DNA from 2 places in the Pseudomonas sp. LjRoot277 genome. Region 2 is predicted to be linked to the other one. Evidence: predicted binding sites of a transcription regulator. Region 2 holds the regulator's gene; the other holds the start of a gene.

Region 1 (10,476 bases), 1.5 Mb from region 2:
GGCCTGCGCCACCGGCGCCACCGGAGGAGTACGTTGATTCGCGATAAACCACGGGGACGTTAATGTCGAACTGCCAGCGTTGTCCCGTGTTGTAGCGGGCGGTCAGGTCCAGGGTCCAGTTATCCGACTTGATGCGGTCAATGTCGATGTTGCCGAGAAAAATCGAGTCCAGTGCCAGAAAGCCATTGAGCGTCAGCGCACGGGTATCGTAGTGCGTGTAGGTCACGCCAGTTTCGAAACTGAACTTGCCACCACCGAAGAAGCCGCTGGCTTCGTCATACAGGTTGGAAACGCTTTGCGCAGGCTCCGAATCATCCTTGAGCGATTGGCCGTATGAGCTGCCTGTGGTTCCCGGCGCACCGGCGGCCACCGTCTGGCCACCCCTGGTCGTTTCGGCAGGGGATTTGGTCAGGCGTTTGGGAGCCGGTGTCGCAGGTGCTTCTTCGACTTGGCGAACGCGTTGCTCGAGTACCATCAGCGCGTTCTGTTGTGCTTCGTAACGTTGTTTCAACTCCATGAGTTCTTGTTTTAGCATCTCGACCTGGGGGTCCGGTGCTGCGTATAGCAGTGTCGCCGGGGCCAGGCTACTCAAACAAACGATGGCTCTGAACGTCAACGATCGGTGCATGGGTTAGCCGTCCCTACTGACTTCATCTGATGAGACTGAGCGTAGATCAGAATCCTTGAGTGCGAAGACCTTTGAGCTGGTCTAGGTTGCCGTTCAGCGACCCGCCTGTCGCCACGTTGTCACGCAGCACGACATGGAGGGACGTGAGGTTGCTGACCTGGTTACCACCGCCGAGCAACGTCGTGTTCTGCATCAGTCCACCCTGGCCCAGGCGTTGTACGGTACTGCCCTGATTGTTGTTGGCCACGATGTTGAGTTGCACACCCGTACCGGCCGAGGAAATGCTCAGTGAGCCCGCGCCATTGGCGCCGACCAACGTCGAGCCTGCGGCCAGTGCCTGGCCCTGCTGTTGTGTTGTTGGCGCTTGGTTAGCCTTCGTGACGGTGATATCAACGTTGTTGTAGGCAGTGTTATGGTCGCCGGCAGCACGCACGACCTGAGTGACGCCTTCGGTGCTGTTGAGGCCGCTGCCGCCAGTGACGATGCCGGTGCCTTGCGAACTCGCTGAGCCATTACCTTTTTCGTTGATTATCGACACATAGAACTGTGGCGTGATGGTCGATTGTTGAATTTGCATCGAGGAAGTTGCCCCGATCACTTCACCGTTGGCATTTTGCCAGGTGGTGGTCATGACAATGCCGAAACTGATGATCCGTCCCGGCATGACATAGCGGCCTCGCAGGCTCGCCAATTCCTGATCGTTCAGTTCAATGGGTTTGAATACCTGCGCCTGGGTCGGCAGGCTGGCGGCCAGGCAAACCATCGCCAGCCAGATTGGAGTCTTCATTGGAATGCTCCCGGAGCGTCGTGCTCCCTTGTTATTAGAAGAAGTCGCTTTGGATGAATCCGAAATCCATCAACTCTGTGTCTTGCACCGGGCTGAAGGTGTTGATGCGGTTCTTGGCGGTCAGTGGCAGGGGTGGGTCGAGCAACGCATTGGCTTTGTCGTAGCCCTGGCCGATGACGGCAAAGATGATGCCGTTCCAGCCTTTTACAAAGTCTTCTACTTTGTAACGTTTATGACCGAGTACCGGATCGCCGATATAGACCCAGCCCTGATGGACTCTTTGCATGACCACAAAATGTTTGTAGCCACGGATATCCATGAGTACCACAACCGGAATTCTGATCTCGCTCAACGTTTCCGTCGCTACCCGGTAACCACGGGCCCGCATGCCGAGACTTTCCACGTAGCGCTTCATGTCGAGCATGGAAAAGCCCTGGACGCGGACAAGATCCTGATCGGAGTGTGCCAGCATGCCTTCGATGATTTGTTCTTCATTCACGTCCAGCCAATAGGCCTGGCGCAATATCGTCGCCAGCGCAGCTGCGCCACAACTGAAGTCGGTTTTCTGTTGGACCAGGTCGGCAAACTTGCGCTCGCGTATGCTTTGGATCGGCTTGAACACCACCGCGCCGCCCGGCAGGACGGAAAGTGGTAGTTGCGCAGCCTCGATCACACTGGCTACGCAAAGCAAAAATGCCAAGGCGATAATGCGCATAGTGGGACGCCTTCTGGTTGTGTTGAAAAAGGCCCCCATAAGGGGGCCTCCAGAGACAACAATTAGAACGACTGGTTGGAGATAGCCAGCGAGTTGCTTTGTTGGTTACCCACACCGGCAGCCACGTTGACGCCCAGGTTGCCACTGCCGCCATTCACCGAACCACTCAGGGTTGCAGTGTTGGTCACAGGGTTGGCCCAGCCAGTTGGAGTCAGCACTTGATAGGAGTAGGTGTTACTCAAATCATATGAGCTGCTTTCACTGTAGCTTTTCGCTTTTGCGTACTCAGATTCGGACGACTTGCTGCCCGATTTTTCGTACGAGGAGGCGGACGATTTTTCCCACGATTTATCGAAGGATTTTTCGAACGAGGAGTCGGTGGAATGTGATTTCGATTTATCGATCGATACATCGAGCGATGCGTCAAGCGATGCGTCAAGCGATGCTTCGACACTCACACTGCGGCTTTGCTCGCGACGACCGTTATCCCAAGTAACAGTCTTGGACGCATCAAAATCAGCGTTCACATCAGCGTTCACATCAACGTTCAAGTCAAAACTGCTGCTAGAGCTCCTATCCGTACTCCTGGAGCCGCTCACATCTACGCTTTTGGAACCGCTGGCCTCAGAGCTCCTGGATCCGGCCGCGGCCCAGCTCGAAGAAGCGCTTTGACTGCCGCTAGCCTCGAATGACTTCTCTTTAGAGAAACTACCGCTGGCCGTTTTGGTAAACGTCAGCGTATCTATGGTGTACGTCCGATCAGCGTTGTTATTCACTGTCAGGCCAGGACCGCTTTGATTGGCAGAGGCGCTGGCTGATGCGTTACCCAGCGGGGCATTGGAGTTGGCAATTGCCATAGTGTTTTTCTGTTGGTTGAGGTCGCCGCCAGCAATGTTGATCCCCATATTGCCGCTGCTGCCATCGCCAGATCCGCTCATCACGGCAGAGTTTTGGGTGCCGTAGTTGTAGACCTTGTTGTTGTTGCTGTATTGCGTGACTCGAGCGGTGGCTTCGGAATTGCCGAACACGAAGCTGTTATCGAGGCTGGAGGTGGAACCAGCGTTTGCGATGGCGGCCGCGTTGTCTTGTTGGTTGCCGGCGCCTGCTGCCACGTTGATGCCGACGTTGCCGCTCGCGCCTGAGCCAGAGCTGCTCATCTCGGCGGAGTTCTCAGTCCCTTCGTTGAGGATGCGGTTGCCGGTACTGGACTGCCTGTCGTTCGCATTGGCGGTCGCGTCGGTATGGATCCATGTTGGAGGAGGAGTGTGGTGATTGTTGTGATGACCATTATGGTGACCACGCCGATCGTTCTGTCCAGCTTGTGCAGCAACAGCCAAGACCGCAGCGATTGCAAAAACCAGAGGTTTTATTGCCATCGAAGGTTTCATGGTGGTTCTCCGTACTTATTTTAGGTTAAGTGTTGTACCTACCTGTTTGGGTCAATCCGTGACCCGTACGCTCAGGGTGTTGGCCGTTCGGTTTCCCACCCCGGCGCTCTGATTCAACTGGATCACCCCACGGCTACCGGTGAAGGCCTGATCGCTGGTAGCGACCTGGCGATAGCCTGGTGCAGAGTCAGTTGGATCGGAGTTGGTGATCAGCGCCACGTTCTGTTGCCTGAGGACGCTGTCGTCGATACTTTGCGGCTGTGTGCTGATGCTTATCCGCAGGGCATTAGCTTGCTGGTTGCTGGCGCCCGCGCTCTGGTTGACGCCCAGTACGCCGTTGCCGTGGCTGAAAGAATCGCCTTGAATGCTGGATCGAGCATCGATACTGGGGTCGACCACCGTCCGCAGCCGTTGGCGAATCTGTGTGGTCGCGCTGGCTCCATGGCCAACGGCGATGGCCCGGGCGTTAGCCTGTTGCTGTAGATCGCCGGCAGCCTGGTTGACGGCGAGGTTGCCCTGGTACTGCATGCCCGAACCGTCGATTTCGGCGTTATTGATGACGGGAGGTTGGGCAAAGGTCGATGCACTGCAAAACATGGCGATAATCAGCAGCGTACGATTCATCTTAACGGTCTCCCGTCATGACTTTCATAGCACCCAGGCCTTGCTGGACGCTTGAATTGACCATGTTGGCAATACCGTTGCCGGCATTTCCCGAACGTCCAGCGGGGAGGTTGGAAAGCTGGCTCTGGTTGCTGATATTGCCGCCCAGGTTGCTGGAACCTTGAGCGACCAGGCGTGTGATGCCTGCACCACTGGCGACACCGGCAAAGTCTCCGTCGCTCAACTCGTTCGTTTGACTGTGGATAGTTTTGGACGGGTTGGCATTGGCGGTCGTGGGGCTGGGGTCGGGCATCACCGGCGCACGCGTTGCCATGCGCGGTTGGACATCGCGTTTGATAATGATGATGCCGTTGTCAGCGTGTACAGGCAGGCAGACACTTGAGCCCAGTGCGCATCCGATCAGCAGGAGGCTATAGATGTTGTTTTCAAGTTTCCCCACGGCGGCAATTCCTTCTGTAAGTGGAACGCTGGCCCTTATCAGCGTTGCGAGGTAGAGAGCAGAAGGTGTGCCGGTTTTTTTTTATCTTTTAAAAACAGTTGGTTGGCTTTAATTGTCGAGGTGGTCAAAAAATTTAGTAACGCCATTGAGACAGAGCCACGCAAAAACGCCGTCCAAGCTGGCGGTTTTGCTCGCTAAGGGCGCTGAAGGCGGGTTGTATCAGTGGTTTAACATTTTCTTGCTGGAGTGCTCGAGTCGCTCTAGCTCGCTGGTTTTAGCAAGGATGGGTGTTTCAGGAATGGACATTGGCGGCAGGGCGGGGAGTCCGCTGGTCAGGCCTTGAGCAAGCGCGTCACAGCCTCGAATGCTGCGTCCTTGCGCTGTTGCCAATCACCTTGCAGTACCTGGCAAGGCTGGCGGTGCAGGTCAAGCCATTGGCGGCTGGCCTGGAAAAACGCCTGGCGTTCTGCCAGTTGCGGTTGGCAACGCTGCCCGTCGTCATGCCAGGTCACGGTTTCAGGGCTCAGCAGCAAATGCAGGTCGTAGTGCCGTGCCAGCAATGCTTGTTCGATCCACGTCGGGCAAGCGCCAAACAAAGTCTGGCTCCAAAGGATATTGCTTAATAGGTGTGTATCGAGAATCAACAGGGATGGTTGTCTGGCGCGTGCTTCATCTTCCCATCTCAGCTGGCCATGTGCTATGCGTGCAATGTCATCGTAGCAGGTTTCCCGGGCTTCGCTTTCGATGAAGCGCCGAACGTACTCGCCGACCAATATGCCGCCAAAATTGGCGTGAATCTCACTCGAAAGCCAGCTTTTGCCACTGGACTCGGGGCCTGTGAGTACCAGAACTTTCATGTGCGCAACGCCGGATCGGCCCGCCATTCCCGCCAGCCTTGCACGGCAATCAGGGCGAACAGCGCGTAGAGCCCGGCGGTCAGGTACAGGTCTTTGTAGATAAACAGCCCGACGAAGATCACATCCAAGGTGAACCACAGCGGCCAGCATTGAATGCGTTTTTGCGCCATCCATAACTGCGCCACCAGGCTGAAGCCAGTCAGTGCCGCATCGAGCCAGGGTTGTGCGGCATCGGTCCAGTTCGCCATTGCAGCGCCCAGCAACAGACTGCCGATCGCGCCAATGAGCAGACTCAAAGCGACCGATTTACCGTCGAGCAGGCTGACCTGCCGACCATGGTGCGCGCCCCTCGCATGCGTCCACTGCCACCAGCCATAGAGCTGCAATGCGGCGTAGATCACCTGCAGGAGCATGTCCGAGTAGAGCTTCACCTCAAAAAAGATCCAGCTATAAAGCAGCACCATGACCAGGCCGATCGGCCAGCACCAGGGGTTCTGTTTGACCGTCAACCAGACGGCAATGACACCGAGGGCAGCGGCAAACAGTTCAAGCCCGGACATGGAGGTTCCTTGGGGGAAGTCGAAGAGGAGCGGATTGTAACGGCAGGCGCTGCCAAGTAGAACCGGCGTGCGCCGCCCTGTGTAGCAGCTGTCGAGCTCGCGAGGCTGCGTTCGGCTGCGTAGCAGTCGTGAAATCAGACACCGCAGTGTGTCAGAAAAAACTTGCAGGCAGGATTGACGACTGCTCCGCAGCCGAAGGCAGCCTCGCAAGCCCGGCAGCTGCTACAGGGCTGTCGTTACACCCGGAACTGCTTGAGCAGCCCGTTCAACTGCTCACTCAATTCCTTCAGATGAACGCTGGCCACGCTCGACTGTTCAGCCGCCAGCGCCGTGCTGTGAGACAAACCGGCCGCCTGGGTAACGTTCTGGTTGATGTCCTCGACCACATGCGCCTGTTGCAAGGTTGCGCTGGCGATGGAAGCGTTCAACCCGTTGAGGTTGCGCAGCGCCTGGGCAATGGCATTCAGGCTTGCACCGGCCAGGCCGGCCTGCTCGATGGTCAACTGCGATGCGCGGCTGCTGTCGCCGATCACTTTGACCGCCGCTTCGGAGTGGCTTTGCAGGCGTTCGATCATCGACTGGATCTCGGCCGTGGACTTCTGGGTACGCTGGGCCAGCAGTCGCACTTCATCGGCCACCACCGCAAAACCGCGACCTTGCTCGCCGGCCCGGGCGGCTTCGATGGCCGCATTGAGGGCCAGCAGGTTGGTTTGCTCGGCGATGGAGCGGATCACTTCGAGGACGCTGCCGATCTGCGTGCTTTCGGCGGCCAGGGTACGAATCACCTCCACCGCCTGGTCGATGGTGGACGACAGCTTGTCGATCTGTTGCAGGCTGCCATCGATATTGACCTGACCTTGCTGCGCCTGAGACTCGGCATCGCGCATTTCGCTGGCGGCGTGCTCGGCGTTTTTCGCGACGTCGTGTACGCCATACGTCACTTCATTGATTGCTGTGGCCACCAGTTCCATTTGCTGGGACTGTTGCTGACTGCGTTGCTGGGCCTGGGCGGCGTCGTTGCCCAGTTCGCTGGAAGACTGGCCCAGGGCACTGGCAGACACTTGCAGTTCCCTGATCACCAGTCGCAGCTTGGCGGTGAAGGCGTTGAAGTGACGTGCCAATTGCGTGACTTCATCCTGGCCATGGGTGTCGAGGCTGTGGGTCAGGTCGCTCTCGCCGCTGGCGATGTTGGCCATGGCGTTCACGGTTTCCTGCAGTGGACGCACGATGCTGCGGGCAATCAGGATGACCAGCAGCGCCATGATCAGGGCAATCACCAGCCCCACGAACGAAGCCTTCCAGACCTGGCCATAGAACTCGGCCTGCATGTCATCGATATACACGCCCGAACCGATCACCCAACCCCAGGGTTCGAAGAGTTTGATGTAGGAAGTTTTTTCTACCGGAGCGCTGGCGCCCGGTTTCGGCCAGCGATAGTCGACGGTGCCGGCACCCTTGGTCTTGGCGACGGCGACCATTTCGTTAAACAGGGCAAAACCGTCCGGGTCGCGGATCGCCGAGAGGTTCTGGCCATCGAGTTTCGGGTTGGCCGGGTGCATGATCATCACCGGCGTCAGATCATTGATCCAGAAGTAGTCGTTCTGGTCATAGCGCAGACCGCGAACGGCGCTCAGAGCTTGCTTCTGTGCAGCATCGCGGGTGAGTGTGCCGGCGGTTTCGAGGTCGTGGTAATAGGTCAGAATGCCACTGGCGGTTTGCACCACATGCTGGGTTTTCTGAGCCTTGGCGTGGTACAGGTCATCGTGAATCTGCTTGAGCATCAAGACGCCCAACGTCATTAGCATCAGGACGGCCACGATCAAGATGAGCCACAAACGTCGGCTGATCGACATACTGCGCAAGCTGTTCATAACGCTGTCACTCCGGTTTCTTTTTCTTGTAATAAATGATCGCCAGCATCCAACCACACTTTGCCAATCGGTCATATCCGACCCAAGTCCAATAACGCGGCAGCGTTAATCAGACTTGTCTGATAGGATTTCGGCCCCGCACGGAAAAACCTGAATCCAAGTTGATTTTTCACGGAATTTTTATGGTTTCGGCTGGATTCTATGCGCGCGGTGCAGCAGCGACGCTGACCGCAGTCAACGTTCTGAAAAAAATATTTACGGGGCATGCCGTAGCGCATCGCTTCTTGGGGGATTGATGGATCTTTGGACTGCCTTTTCGGCATTGATTCTTGGGGTTGTAGAAGGGCTGACGGAGTTTTTGCCGATTTCCAGTACCGGGCACCAGATCATTGTGGCTGACCTGCTCGACTTCGGTGGCGAGCGGGCCATGGCCTTCAACATCATTATTCAGTTGGGGGCGATTCTGGCGGTGGTGTGGGAGTTTCGCCGCAAGATATTCGATGTGGTTATCGGTTTGCCGACGCAGCCGAACGCTCGACGCTTTACCGCGAACCTGCTGATCGCCTTTCTGCCGGCTGTGGTATTGGGGGTGATTTTCGCTGATCTGATCCACGAGTATCTGTTCAACCCGATCACCGTGGCCACGGCGTTGGTCGTGGGCGGTATCGTCATGCTGTGGGCTGAGCAGCGTCAGCATGAAGTGCATGCCCAAACCGTTGACGAAATCACCTGGAAAGACGCGCTGAAAGTTGGCTTTGCCCAGTGCCTGGCAATGATTCCCGGGACCTCGCGCTCCGGCTCGACGATCATTGGCGGTTTGCTGTTCGGCTTGTCGCGCAAGACCGCCACCGAGTTTTCTTTCTTTCTGGCGATGCCGACCATGGTCGGCGCGGCGGTGTACTCGGGCTACAAGTATCGCGACCTGTTCGTGCCGTCTGATTTTCCGGTGTTCGCGATCGGTTTCGTCACGGCGTTCATCTTCGCGATGATTGCCGTCAGAGCCTTGCTCAAGTTCATCGCCAGCCACAGCTACGCAGCGTTCGCCTGGTATCGCATCGCATTCGGCCTGGTCATCCTGGCCACCTGGCAGTTTGGCTGGGTCGACTGGACCGCGGTCAAGCCATGAATGACGCCAGCGCGCGCAACAAACCCGGACGCAAGCCCGCAGGAGAGCTTCGCAATCTCCAGCTGAAACTGTTGGTGTTTGCGGTCCTGTGCGCGCTGCCGCTGTACGGCTCGATGTCGTTGTGGTTGCGTGGGGTTTCCGTGATTCCCTTGGCGGCGTACGGAGTGGTCAGCCTGCTGGCGTTCTTGCTGTACTGGAGCGACAAGCGCAAGGCGCGCGCCGACCATTGGCGCACACCTGAGAACGTGTTGCATGCGGTGGAGCTCGCCGGTGGCTGGCCGGGCGCCTTGCTGGCGCAGCAGCTGTTTCGGCACAAGACGCGCAAGCTCTCGTTTCAGCTGGTGTTCTGGATCATCGTGCTGATGCATCAGGTGTTCTGGATCGATCAGCTGTTTCTCGGCGCCCATCTGTTCGCGCTGCTTTAAAGCAGCAGTCCGACCTGGGTGCGCTTGGGCAACTTGCTCACCACCAATTGATGGGAACGCTGCAACAAGCCTTGCAGCTCTTCAGGGCCCAACGGGTAGGGCGTTTCCATGATGATCCACTGAGCCCGCGCCAGATACGGCGCCGGGCGGATTCCCGGGCGGTCGCAATGACCGAGAAACAAGTCCTTGTCGACCTTGAAGGCCAAGGATTCGCCCCGCAGATTCTGCAAGGCAAACATCTTGTTCCCCGCAATCGAAAACACCCGTACGCCACCCCACTTGTAGTCTTCCCGCGCACCCGGCAGCGCGAGACAGAATTGCGCGACATCCTCTTCGCTCATACGTCCAGCCTTCATATCAGTCGGTCCCCACAGGCATTGAATGATTCGATCAAATGGTCGAGCCAGGCGCGTACGGCCGGCATCACCCCGCGCCGATGAGGGTAGACCGCTTGCAGCCAGCCGCCAGGCAGCGACCAATCAGGCAGCAACTGCACCAGCGAGCCGTTTTCCAGTTCCTGCTCGCAATACATCATCGGCAGCATGGTAAAACCCTGGCCGGCGAGGGTGCAGGCCTTGCGCACGATAAAGTCATCGATGCCCAATCGCGCTTCGAGAGTGAAATCGCAGCTTTTGCCCTGTTGGTCGAGCAGGCGGATATGCACCATGCGGTCGGCCTCCAGGGCGCCGAGCACGGGCAGGTTTTTCAGGTCTTCGGGGTGGTTGATTTCACGCCCGTGCAAAAAACCGGGGCTGGCGACCATCGCCATCTGCGCCTGACGCAAACGTCGGGTGACCAGCAGCGGATCCTCATCGCCCAACTCACGTACTCGCAGCGCCACGTCGACGCCCTCGGTCACTAGGTCGACGCGGCGGTTGAGCAACATGACCTCCAGTTGAACCTGAGGATACTTCTCAAGGAAATCGCTGATTACTGGCGGCAGAATTTCGTGGGCCAATCCGACGGGGCAGGACACTCGTAAACGCCCGCGAGGTTCGCTGGACATGCTGGCGACGGCTTCATCGGCCATTTCAGCTTCCAGCAGCATCGCCTGAC
Region 2 (10,476 bases):
TCGCGATAACGCGACTGCCGCAAAGCGACGGACTTGAGTTTGGCGGCAATCGGCAGCAGCACCAGGTTGGCACTGGCCACGCCGTAGATGGTCGCGACGAAGGCCACGGCAATGCCGCTACCCAGTTGCGATGGATCGGCCAGGTTGCCCATCACGTGGATCAGGCCCATCACCGCGCCGATGATGCCGATGGTCGGCGCGTAGCCGCCCATGCTTTCGAAGACTTTGGCAGCTTCGATGTCGCGGCTTTCCTGAGTGTAGAAATCCACTTCCAGGATGCTGCGGATCGCTTCCGGCTCGGCGCCGTCCACCAGCAGTTGCAGGCCTTTGCGCGAGTAGTTGTCAGATTCGGCGTCAGCCACCCCTTCCAGACCCAGCAAGCCTTCCTTGCGCGCGGTCAGGCTCCAGTTGACGACGCGATCGATGCCACCGGCGAGGTCGATGCGCGGAGGAAACAGGATCCAGGCCAGAATCTGCATGGCGCGCTTGAAGGCGCTCATCGGCGCCTGCAACAGCGCCGCACCGATGGTCCCACCGAGTACGATCAACGCCGCCGGGCCGTTGGCCAGGGCGCCGAGGTGACCGCCTTCAAGGTAGTTGCCGCCAATGATGGCGACAAACGCCATGATGATCCCGATAAGGCTTAAAACATCCATCAGATACAAGCCTCGACCAGATGCTTGCCAATATCGTCCAGGCCGTAGATCGCATCGGCGAGTTCGGCTTTGACGATTGCCATCGGCATGCCGTAGATCACGCAGCTGGCTTCATCCTGAGCCCAGATTGCACTGCCGCCCTGCTTGAGCAGACGCGCGCCTTCGCGACCATCGGCGCCCATGCCGGTCAACACGACCGCCAGAACTTTGTCACCGTAAGACTTGGCCGCGGAACCGAAGGTGATGTCCACGCACGGCTTATAGTTCAGACGTTCGTCGCCCGGGAGGATTTTCACCGCGCCACGGCCGTCGATCATCATTTGCTTGCCACCCGGCGCCAGCAACGCCAGGCCCGGACGCAGGATGTCGCCATCCTCGGCTTCCTTGACGCTGATGCGACACAGCTTGTCCAGACGCTCGGCAAAGGCCTTGGTAAAGGCGGCCGGCATGTGCTGGATCAATACGATCGGTGCGGGGAAATTGGCCGGCAATTGGGTCAGAACCCGCTGCAAGGCAACCGGACCACCTGTGGACGTACCAATGGCAACCAGTTTGTAGGCTTTGCGTTTCGGCGTCGGCGACGACGAGGCTGGCGCGTGCGTACGCGCCGGAATCGGAGCCGGTGCCGGACGCGCAGGCGCGCTGCTACCGTAGCTGCTGACGCTCGAAGGTGCAGGCGTCGGGGCGGGGGTGGCGACAGGTGCCGGAGCGCTGTAAGTGTTGGCGCGACGGTTACTGCGCGAAATGCTGAGAATCTTCTCGCACAGCAGTTGCTTGACCTTCTCCGGGTTGCGGGAGATGTCTTCGAAATTCTTCGGCAGGAAATCCACCGCGCCGGCGTCCAGCGCGTCGAGGGTTACCCGAGCGCCTTCGTGCGTCAGCGAGGAGAACATCAACACCGGGGTCGGGCAGCGCTGCATGATGTGCCGCACCGCCGTGATGCCATCCATCATCGGCATCTCGTAGTCCATGGTGATCACGTCTGGCTTGAGGGCCAGCGCCTGATCAATCGCCTCTTTTCCGTTGGTCGCCGTGCCGACGACCTGGATATTCGGATCCGCTGAAAGAATTTCCGAGACGCGGCGGCGGAAAAACCCCGAATCGTCCACCACCAGGACTTTAACTGCCATAAACACTCCGTTAGACGGAGCGAGGCTCAGTCGCCCCGCTCCACCAGAATCAAATACGCCGTGCGGCGTAACGCTTGAGCATGCTCGGAACATCGAGAATCAGCGCAATGCGGCCGTCACCGGTGATGGTGGCGCCGGACATGCCCGGGGTTCCCTGGAGCATTTTGCCCAATGGCTTGATGACCACTTCTTCCTGGCCCACCAGTTGATCGACGACGAAGCCGATCCGCTGAGTGCCCACCGAAAGGATCACGACATGGCCTTCGCGCTGCTCTTCGTGAGCGGCAGAGCTGACCAGCCAGCGTTTGAGGTAGAACAATGGCAGCGCCTTGTCCCGCACGATCACCACTTCCTGGCCGTCCACGACGTTGGTGGTCGACAGGTCGAGGTGGAAGATTTCGTTGACGTTCACCAGCGGGAACGCAAACGCCTGGTTGCCCAGCATGACCATCAGCGTCGGCATGATCGCCAGGGTCAACGGGACCTTGATGACGATCTTCGAGCCCTTGCCCTTGGTCGAATAGATATTGATGGTGCCGTTGAGCTGGGCGATTTTGGTTTTCACCACGTCCATGCCCACGCCGCGTCCGGAGACATCGGAAATTTCGGTCTTGGTCGAGAAACCCGGCGCGAAGATCAGGTTGAAGCAATCGGATTCGCTGAGGCGATCGGCTGCATCCTTGTCCATCAAGCCTTTCTTCACGGCAATGCCGCGCAGAACATCAGCGTCCATGCCCTTGCCGTCATCGGAGATCGACAGCAGGATGTGGTCGCCTTCCTGTTCAGCGGACAGGATCACCTTGCCGCTGCGAGGCTTGCCCATCGCTTCACGTTCGGCCGGCTCTTCAATACCGTGGTCGACCGAGTTGCGCACCAAGTGGACCAGCGGGTCGGCCAGGGCCTCGACGAGGTTCTTGTCGAGGTCGGTTTCTTCGCCGACCAGTTCCAGGTTGATCTCTTTCTTGAGCTGGCGAGCCAGGTCGCGAACCAGGCGCGGGAAGCGCCCGAAGACCTTCTTGATCGGTTGCATCCGGGTCTTCATGACCGCGGTTTGCAGGTCGGCCGTGACCACGTCGAGGTTCGACACGGCCTTGGACATGGCTTCGTCGCCGCTGTTGAGGCCCAGACGGACCAAGCGGTTACGCACCAGTACCAACTCGCCAACCATGTTCATGATTTCGTCGAGACGCGCGGTGTCGACCCGCACGGTGGTCTCGGCTTCGCTGGCCGGTTTTTCCGGTGGCGGCGCGGACGGGGCACGCGCCGGAGCCGGTGCTGCAGCTGCGGCAGGCTTCGGCGCTTCGGCTTTAGGCTCGGGCGCTTTGGCAACGGGTTTCGCAGCCGGTGCTGGCGCCTTGGCGACAGGAGCAGAAACCACTGCGCCAGTGCCAACCTCGGTGAACTTGCCTTTACCGTGCAATTCGTCGAGCAGTGATTCGAACTCGTGATCGGAGATCAGATCGCCGCCAGCCGCTTTAGCGGTTGGCGCAGCCGGGGCCGGGACCGCAGCAATGGCCGATTCCAGCGCATCAACGGCAAAGTTGCCCTTGCCGTGCAGCTGATCGAGCAGTGCTTCGAACTCGTCGTCGGTGATATCGGAGCTGTCGCCTGCCGCTTTCGGGGCAGCCGGTGCGGCTGGCGCCGGGGCTACCGCATCGACGGCGAACTGGCCTTTACCGTGCAGTTGATCGAGCAACGACTCGAACTCGGCATCGGTGATTTCGTCGCTGGTCGCCGCATTGCTGCTCGGCGCTGGCACGGCTGCCGGGGCTTCTGCCTGAGCCTTGACGGCGTTCAGCGAGTCCAGCAGTTGTTCGAATTCGTTATCGGTGATGTCACCCGATTCGCTCTCGGCGGCAGGTTCTTCCACCACTTCGGCGACCGGTGCCGTTTCATCGGCGGTTTGCGGCTCGGCCAGACGGGCCAGTGCCGCAAGCAATTCTGGCGTGGCAGCCGTGATCGGGCTGCGCTCGCGGACTTCGGTAAACATGCCGTTCACCGCATCCAGCGCTTCGAGAACCACGTCCATCAGTTCCGAGTCGACGCGGCGTTCACCCTTGCGCAGGATGTCGAACACGTTCTCGGCGATGTGACAGCACTCCACCAGCTCGTTGAGCTGGAGGAAGCCGGCGCCTCCTTTTACAGTGTGAAAACCGCGAAAAATTGCATTGAGCAAGTCCGCATCATCAGGTCGGCTTTCAAGCTCGACCAGCTGTTCGGACAGTTGCTCTAGAATCTCGCCGGCCTCAACCAGGAAATCCTGAAGGATCTCTTCATCGGCGCCGAAGCTCATTAAGGGGGTGCTCCTAAAGGTCTAAAAACCTAAAAACCTAAAATCCAAGACTGGATAGCAAATCGTCCACATCGTCCTGACCGGACACAACGTCTTCTCTTTTATCGGCATGAATCTGCGGACCTTCACCCTGAGAGAGATGTTTTTGCGGATCTTTTTCTGCAAGCATCGCTTCACGGTCATGTTCGATGCCCGCAAAGCGGTCCACATGACTGGCCATAAGCACGAGCTTGAGCAGGTTGCTTTCAACTTCGGTGACCAATTGGGTCACACGCTTGATCACCTGACCGGTGAGGTCCTGGTAATCCTGAGCGAGCAGAATGTCGTTGAGGTTGCTCGACACAACGCGATTGTCTTCGCTGCTGCGTGTCAGGAAACCGTCGACTCGCCGGGCCAGCTCGCGGAACTCTTCAGCCCCGACTTCGCGGCGCATGAACCGTCCCCAGTCGTTGCTCAAGGCCTGGGCTTCGTTGCTCAGGCCGTTGACCAGCGGCGTGGCGTTTTCCACCAGGTCCATGGTGCGGTTGGCAGCCGCCTCGGTCAGCTTGACCACATAACCCAGACGCTCGGTGGCATCCGTGATCTGCGAGACTTCCTCGGCTTGCGGCATGTGCGGGTCAATCTGGAAATTGACGATCGCGCTATGCAGCTCGCGAGTGAGCTTGCCCACTTCCTGATACAGGCCACGGTCACGGGTCTGATTGAGCTCATGGATCAGTTGCACAGCGTCGCCGAACCTGCCTTTTTCAAGGCTTTCGACCAGTTCGACCGCGTGTTTTTTCAGAGTCGATTCGAAATCGCCCTGTGAAGACTCGTTATGCTCCATAGCTCCCCCGTGGCGCAGTGGCTTCGCACATCAACCGATGCGTTCGAAAATCTTCTCGATTTTTTCTTTTAACGCCTGGGCCGTGAAGGGCTTGACCACATAGCCGTTAACTCCGGCCTGGGCTGCCTCGATGATTTGCTCGCGCTTGGCTTCAGCGGTCACCATCAGCACCGGCAGGTGCTTGAGCTTTTCATCGGCACGCACGTGGCGCAGCAGGTCGATACCGGTCATGCCAGGCATGTTCCAGTCTGTTACCAGAAAGTCGATGCTGCCGCTGTTGAGAACCGGAATGGCAGTAGTGCCATCGTCGGCCTCGACCGTGTTGGTGAACCCAAGGTCACGCAACAGGTTTTTAATGATCCGCCGCATCGTTGAGAAGTCATCAACGATGAGGATTTTCATGTTCTTGTCCAATTCGACCTCCAAGCAGTCTTAAACGCGCCCAGCACCTGGACGCGCCATTTCAATCAATCCGGCAAAGCACTCAATGACTGTCTGGAGCACAACAGATCGGGACCGGTACGGTTCAACACCCCACCAGCCGCGTTCGCAGTGTCCCCACACTGCCTTCAGCGCGCTCGCCACTCCCCCAAACGCCCCCGCAAACGGGCCGCGCACTGGCTGTGTAACTGGCTGACCCGAGATTCGCTGACCCCCAGGACCTCACCGATTTCCTTGAGATTCAACTCTTCGTCGTAGTACAGCGCCAACACCAGTCGCTCACGCTCCGGCAAATTGGCAATCGCGTCCGCCAGCGCCGCCTGGAAGCGTTCATCTTCCAGATCGCGTGACGGCTCGAGATGAGCACTGGCGCCATCCTCGTGCAGCCCTTCGTGTTCGCCGTCCTGCAACAGATCGTCGAAACTGAATAACCGGCTGCCCAGGGTGTCGTTCAAAATCCCGTAATAATCGTCGAGACTCAATTGGAGTTCGGCCGCAACCTCGTGATCTTTAGCGTCACGACCGGTTTTAGCTTCAATCGAGCGAATGGCGTCGCTGACCATCCGGGTATTGCGGTGGACCGAACGTGGCGCCCAGTCCCCCTTGCGTACTTCATCGAGCATCGCGCCACGGATTCGAATGCCCGCGTACGTCTCGAAACTCGCGCCTTTGCTGGCGTCGTATTTGGTCGACACTTCAAGCAGGCCGATCATCCCGGCCTGGATCAGGTCTTCGACCTGGACACTGGCCGGCAGACGCGCCAGCAAGTGGTAGGCAATGCGTTTAACCAGTGGCGCGTAACGCTCGATCAGCTCGTACTGCGCGTCACGTGCCGAATTCTTGTAGAGGTTGTAGCCACTGGCTGTCATAGCACCGGTCCTGCGGTTTGTTGCACGAGGCGCTCGACGAAAAACTCCAGGTGCCCACGCGGGTTGGCAGGTAGCGGCCAGGTATCGACCTTCTGTGCAATGGCTTTGAACGCCAGTGAGCACTTGGACCGCGGGAAGGCTTCGTAGACGGCGCGCTGCTTCTGCACAGCCTTGCGCACACTTTCGTCGTAAGGCACCGCGCCGACGTATTGTAAGGCGACGTCAAGGAAGCGATCCGTGACCTTGGTCAACTTGGCGAACAGGTTGCGCCCTTCCTGCGGGCTCTGGGCCATGTTGGCCAGGACGCGGAAACGGTTCATGCCGTAATCGCGGTTCAGCAGTTTGATCAGTGCGTAGGCATCGGTGATCGAGGTCGGTTCGTCGCAGACCACCAGCAAGACTTCCTGCGCTGCGCGAACGAAACTGACTACCGAGTCCCCAATGCCCGCAGCGGTGTCGATCACTAGCACGTCGAGGTTGTCGCCGATATCGCTGAACGCCTGGATCAGGCCGGCGTGTTGGGCCGGACTTAAATGAACCATGCTCTGTGTGCCGGACGCGGCCGGGACGATGCGAATGCCGCCAGGGCCCTGCAACAGTACGTCGCGCAGCTCGCAGCGGCCTTCGATCACGTCGGCCAAAGTACGTTTGGGTGTCAGTCCCAGCAGGACGTCGACGTTCGCCAGCCCCAGATCAGCGTCCAGCAGCATGACGCGCCGGCCGAGCTCAGCTAGAGCCAGGGACAAGTTCACTGACACGTTAGTCTTCCCGACGCCACCTTTGCCGCCGGTCACCGCGATCACCTGTACGGGATGCATGCTGCCCATGAATTTTCTTTACCTTGTCTTACTTAGACGGAGGCCACATTACTGGCTGCGCGTTCAACAACTGAACAATGCATGGCAGACCATCGATGTAGGTACAAAAACTGTTCATTAATACCTCAGCCAACCTGCTTGGTCGGGCTGTGGTAAATATCAGCGAACATGTCAGCCATGGCTTCTTCGCTGGGTTCTTCTTGCATTTGCACGCTTACGGCGCGACTGACCAACTGATGACGACGCGGTAGATGCAAATCATCCGGAATCCGCGGGCCATCGGTCAGGTAGGCCACCGGCAATTCATGACTGATGGCCAGGCTCAACACCTCGCCCAGACTTGCCGTTTCATCCAGTTTAGTCAGGATGCAGCCAGCGAGCCCACAACGCTTGTAACTGTGATAAGCGGCCGTTAGAACCTGTTTCTGGCTGGTGGTTGCCAAAACCAGGTAATTTTTTGATTTGATGCCACGACCGGCCAGGCTTTCGAGCTGCATGCGCAGTGCCGGATCGCTGGCCTGAAGGCCCGCGGTATCGATCAGCACCACGCGTTTGCGCAGCAAAGGCTCCAGCGCCTGCACCAGCGATTGGCCCGGATCGACATGCGTCACCGACACATTGAGGATCCGGCCCAACGTCTTGAGTTGTTCCTGAGCACCAATACGGTAGCTGTCCATGCTGACCAGCGCGATATTTTGCGCGCCGTACTTGAGCACGTAACGGGCCGCGAGTTTGGCCAGGGTGGTGGTCTTGCCCATGCCGGCAGGGCCGACCATGGCAATCACGCCGCCCTCTTCCAGAGGCTCGACTTCCGGTGTGGCGATCATCCGCGCCAGATGTGCCAGCAACATGCGCCAGGCCTGACGAGGTTCTTCAATATCGGTAATCAGCGCCAGCAAATCGCGCGACAACGGGCCGGACAGGCCGATGCGTTGCAGGCGACGCCAAAGATTGGCCTGGGCCGGACGGCTGCCTTGCAGCTGATTCCAGGCCAGGGAGCCGAGTTGCACTTCCATCAGTTCGCGCAGGCTGTTGAGTTCGAAACGCATCGAGTCGAACGCCCGTGGGTCGACGCCACCGGAGGCAGGTGCCGCAGCGGGTGCAGGACGACGGGGTTCGGTGTAGGTCGGCTCGATCAGCGGCTCGGCGGCGGTCAGTGGCAGGCCGGCGAATAACTGGCGATTGGTGGACTTGTCGCTCTCGCCATCGCTGCGCAGGCTCAGTTCGGCCTGGGCGGTGACGATCCGCGATTGGGTCTTGCGCAGCTCGTCTTCGAGTTCCATGTTCGGAACGCGCGGAGCCAGCGCCGACAACTTGTAATCCAGGGCAGCCGTCAGCTCGACACCACCGGCGATCCGGCGGTTGCCAATGATGGCGGCATCAGCGCCCAGCTCATCACGAACCAGTTTCATGGCCTGACGCATATCGGCGGCGAAAAAACGCTTAACTTGCATAAACCACTACCTCAGCCGTTGGGCCCTACTGTCGCAACGATGGTCACTTGCTTGTTGTCAGGAATTTCCTGGTAAGCCAACACATGCAAACCCGGGACTGCCAATCGGCCGAATCGCGACAGCATCGCGCGAACCGGACCGGCTACCAGCAGAATCACCGGCTGACCTTGCATTTCCTGACGCTGCGCCGCATCGATCAACGAGCGCTGCAGTTTCTCAGCCATGCTTGGCTCCAGCAGAACACCCTCTTCCGAGCCTTGTCCTGCCTTCTGAAGACTATTGAGCAATATTTGTTCCAACCTTGGCTCCAGCGTGATCACTGGTAGCTCGGAGTCAGTCCCTACAATGCTTTGGACGATTGCGCGGGATACGCCGACGCGCACCGCGGCCACCAGCGCGGCAGTATCTTGACTCTTGCTGGCATTGTTCGCGATGGCTTCGGCAATGCTGCGAATGTCCCGTACTGGCACCTGTTCGGCCAGCAATGCCTGCAATACTTTGAGCAGCTGCGACAGAGACACCACACCCGGCACCAGTTCTTCGGCCAGTTTTGGCGAGCTTTTGGCCAACAATTGCATGAGTTGTTGCACTTCTTCGTGACCGATCAACTCGCTCGAGTGCTTGTACAAAATCTGGTTCAAGTGGGTTGCCACCACTGTACTGGCATCGACCACGGTATAACCGAGGGATTGTGCCTGGGCACGCTGGCTGATTTCGATCCAGACTGCCTCCAGACCGAAAGCCGGATCTTTGGCGGTAATGCCATTGAGCGTACCGTAGACCTGCCCCGGGTTGATCGCCAGTTCGCGGTCCGGGTAAATTTCCGCTTCAGCCAGGATCACCCCCATCAGGGTCAGGCGATAGGCACTCGGCGCCAGGTCGAGGTTGTCACGGATATGCACGGTCGGCATCAGGAAGCCCAGGTCCTGGGACAGCTTCTTGCGCACGCCCTTGATCCGCGCCAGCAACTGACCACCCTGATTGCGGTCCACCAGCGGAATCAACCGGTAGCCGACTTCCAGGCCGATCATGTCGATCGGAGTGACGTCGTCCCAGCCAAGCTCTTTGGTTTCCTGAGCGCGAGCCGGTGATGGCAGCAGTTCCTGTTGACGCTTGACCTCTTGCAAGGCCTGAACCTTGACCACGTTCTGCTTCTTCCAGAACAGGTACGCACCGCCGGCCGCCAGGGCCGCCATGCTGAGAAAGGAGAAATGCGGCATGCCCGGCACGAGGCCCATCACTGCCATCAAACCTGCCGCCACGGCCAACGCTTTGGGCGAGGCGAACATCTGGCGATTGATCTGCTTGCCCATGTCTTCCGAACCGGAAGCACGGGTCACCATGATCGCTGCAGCTGTAGATAAAAGCAGTGATGGCAATTGCGCCACCAAACCGTCACCGATGGTCAACAAGGCGTACACCCGACCGGCATCGCCGAAGGTCATGCCGTGCTGGAAGATACCGACTGCCATGCCGCCGATCAGGTTGATGAACAGAATCAGCAGGCCGGCAATGGCGTCACCGCGAACGAACTTGCTGGCACCGTCCATGGAACCGTAGAACTCGGCTTCCTGGGCCACTTCCATCCGGCGCAGTTTGGCCTGGTTCTGATCGATCAGGCCGGCGTTCAAGTCGGCGTCGATGGCCATTTGTTTACCGGGCATCGCATCGAGGGTGAAACGCGCACTCACCTCGGAAATCCGCCCGGCACCCTTGGTCACCACGACAAAGTTGATGATCATCAAAATCGCGAAGACGACGATACCGACCACGTAGTTACCGCCGATCACCACCTCGCCGAAGGCCTGGATCACCTTGCCGGCGGCGGCATGACCGTCCTGGCCGTGGAGCATCACCACCCGCGTGGAGGCCACGTTCAGCGCCAGTCGCAGCAACGTCGCCACCAGCAGAATGGTCGGGAACACCGCAAAGTCCAGTGGCCGCAACGCGTAAACACAGACCAGCAAGACGACAATCGACAACGCGATG

Evidence for each region. Region 2 encodes FliA, which starts transcription of late flagellar genes. Its sites were predicted from a motif close to CTAAAGTTTNNNNNNNNNNNGCCGNTAA; they were not measured.
Region 1: ACSQ87_RS15800 (methyl-accepting chemotaxis protein) is a predicted target of FliA. The motif match lies at 7,997-8,024, and genes of this name have one in related genera.

What each region holds. Positions count from the first base shown of each region.
Region 1 is NZ_CAXURI020000001.1:3,328,688-3,339,163, forward strand. It holds gene ACSQ87_RS15760 (hypothetical protein) at 1-628, opposite strand, end outside; gene ACSQ87_RS15765 (hypothetical protein) at 675-1,415, opposite strand; gene ACSQ87_RS15770 (C39 family peptidase) at 1,450-2,130, opposite strand; gene ACSQ87_RS15775 (heme utilization protein) at 2,193-3,518, opposite strand; gene ACSQ87_RS15780 (adhesin) at 3,570-4,142, opposite strand; gene ACSQ87_RS15785 (hypothetical protein) at 4,144-4,581, opposite strand; gene ACSQ87_RS15790 (AAA family ATPase) at 4,914-5,438, opposite strand; gene pnuC (nicotinamide riboside transporter PnuC) at 5,435-5,998, opposite strand; gene ACSQ87_RS15800 (methyl-accepting chemotaxis protein) at 6,235-7,869, opposite strand; gene ACSQ87_RS15805 (undecaprenyl-diphosphate phosphatase) at 8,165-8,995, shown strand; gene ACSQ87_RS15810 (DUF1294 domain-containing protein) at 8,992-9,420, shown strand; gene ACSQ87_RS15815 (MmcQ/YjbR family DNA-binding protein) at 9,417-9,776, opposite strand; gene ACSQ87_RS15820 (LysR substrate-binding domain-containing protein) at 9,773-10,476, opposite strand, start outside.
Region 2 is NZ_CAXURI020000001.1:1,866,126-1,876,601, reverse strand. It holds gene ACSQ87_RS08930 (flagellar motor protein) at 1-656, opposite strand, end outside; gene ACSQ87_RS08925 (protein-glutamate methylesterase/protein-glutamine glutaminase) at 656-1,786, opposite strand; gene ACSQ87_RS08920 (chemotaxis protein CheA) at 1,836-4,079, opposite strand; gene ACSQ87_RS08915 (protein phosphatase CheZ) at 4,117-4,905, opposite strand; gene ACSQ87_RS08910 (chemotaxis response regulator CheY) at 4,936-5,307, opposite strand; gene fliA (RNA polymerase sigma factor FliA) at 5,475-6,215, opposite strand; gene fleN (flagellar synthesis regulator FleN) at 6,212-7,042, opposite strand; gene flhF (flagellar biosynthesis protein FlhF) at 7,159-8,487, opposite strand; gene flhA (flagellar biosynthesis protein FlhA) at 8,499-10,476, opposite strand, start outside.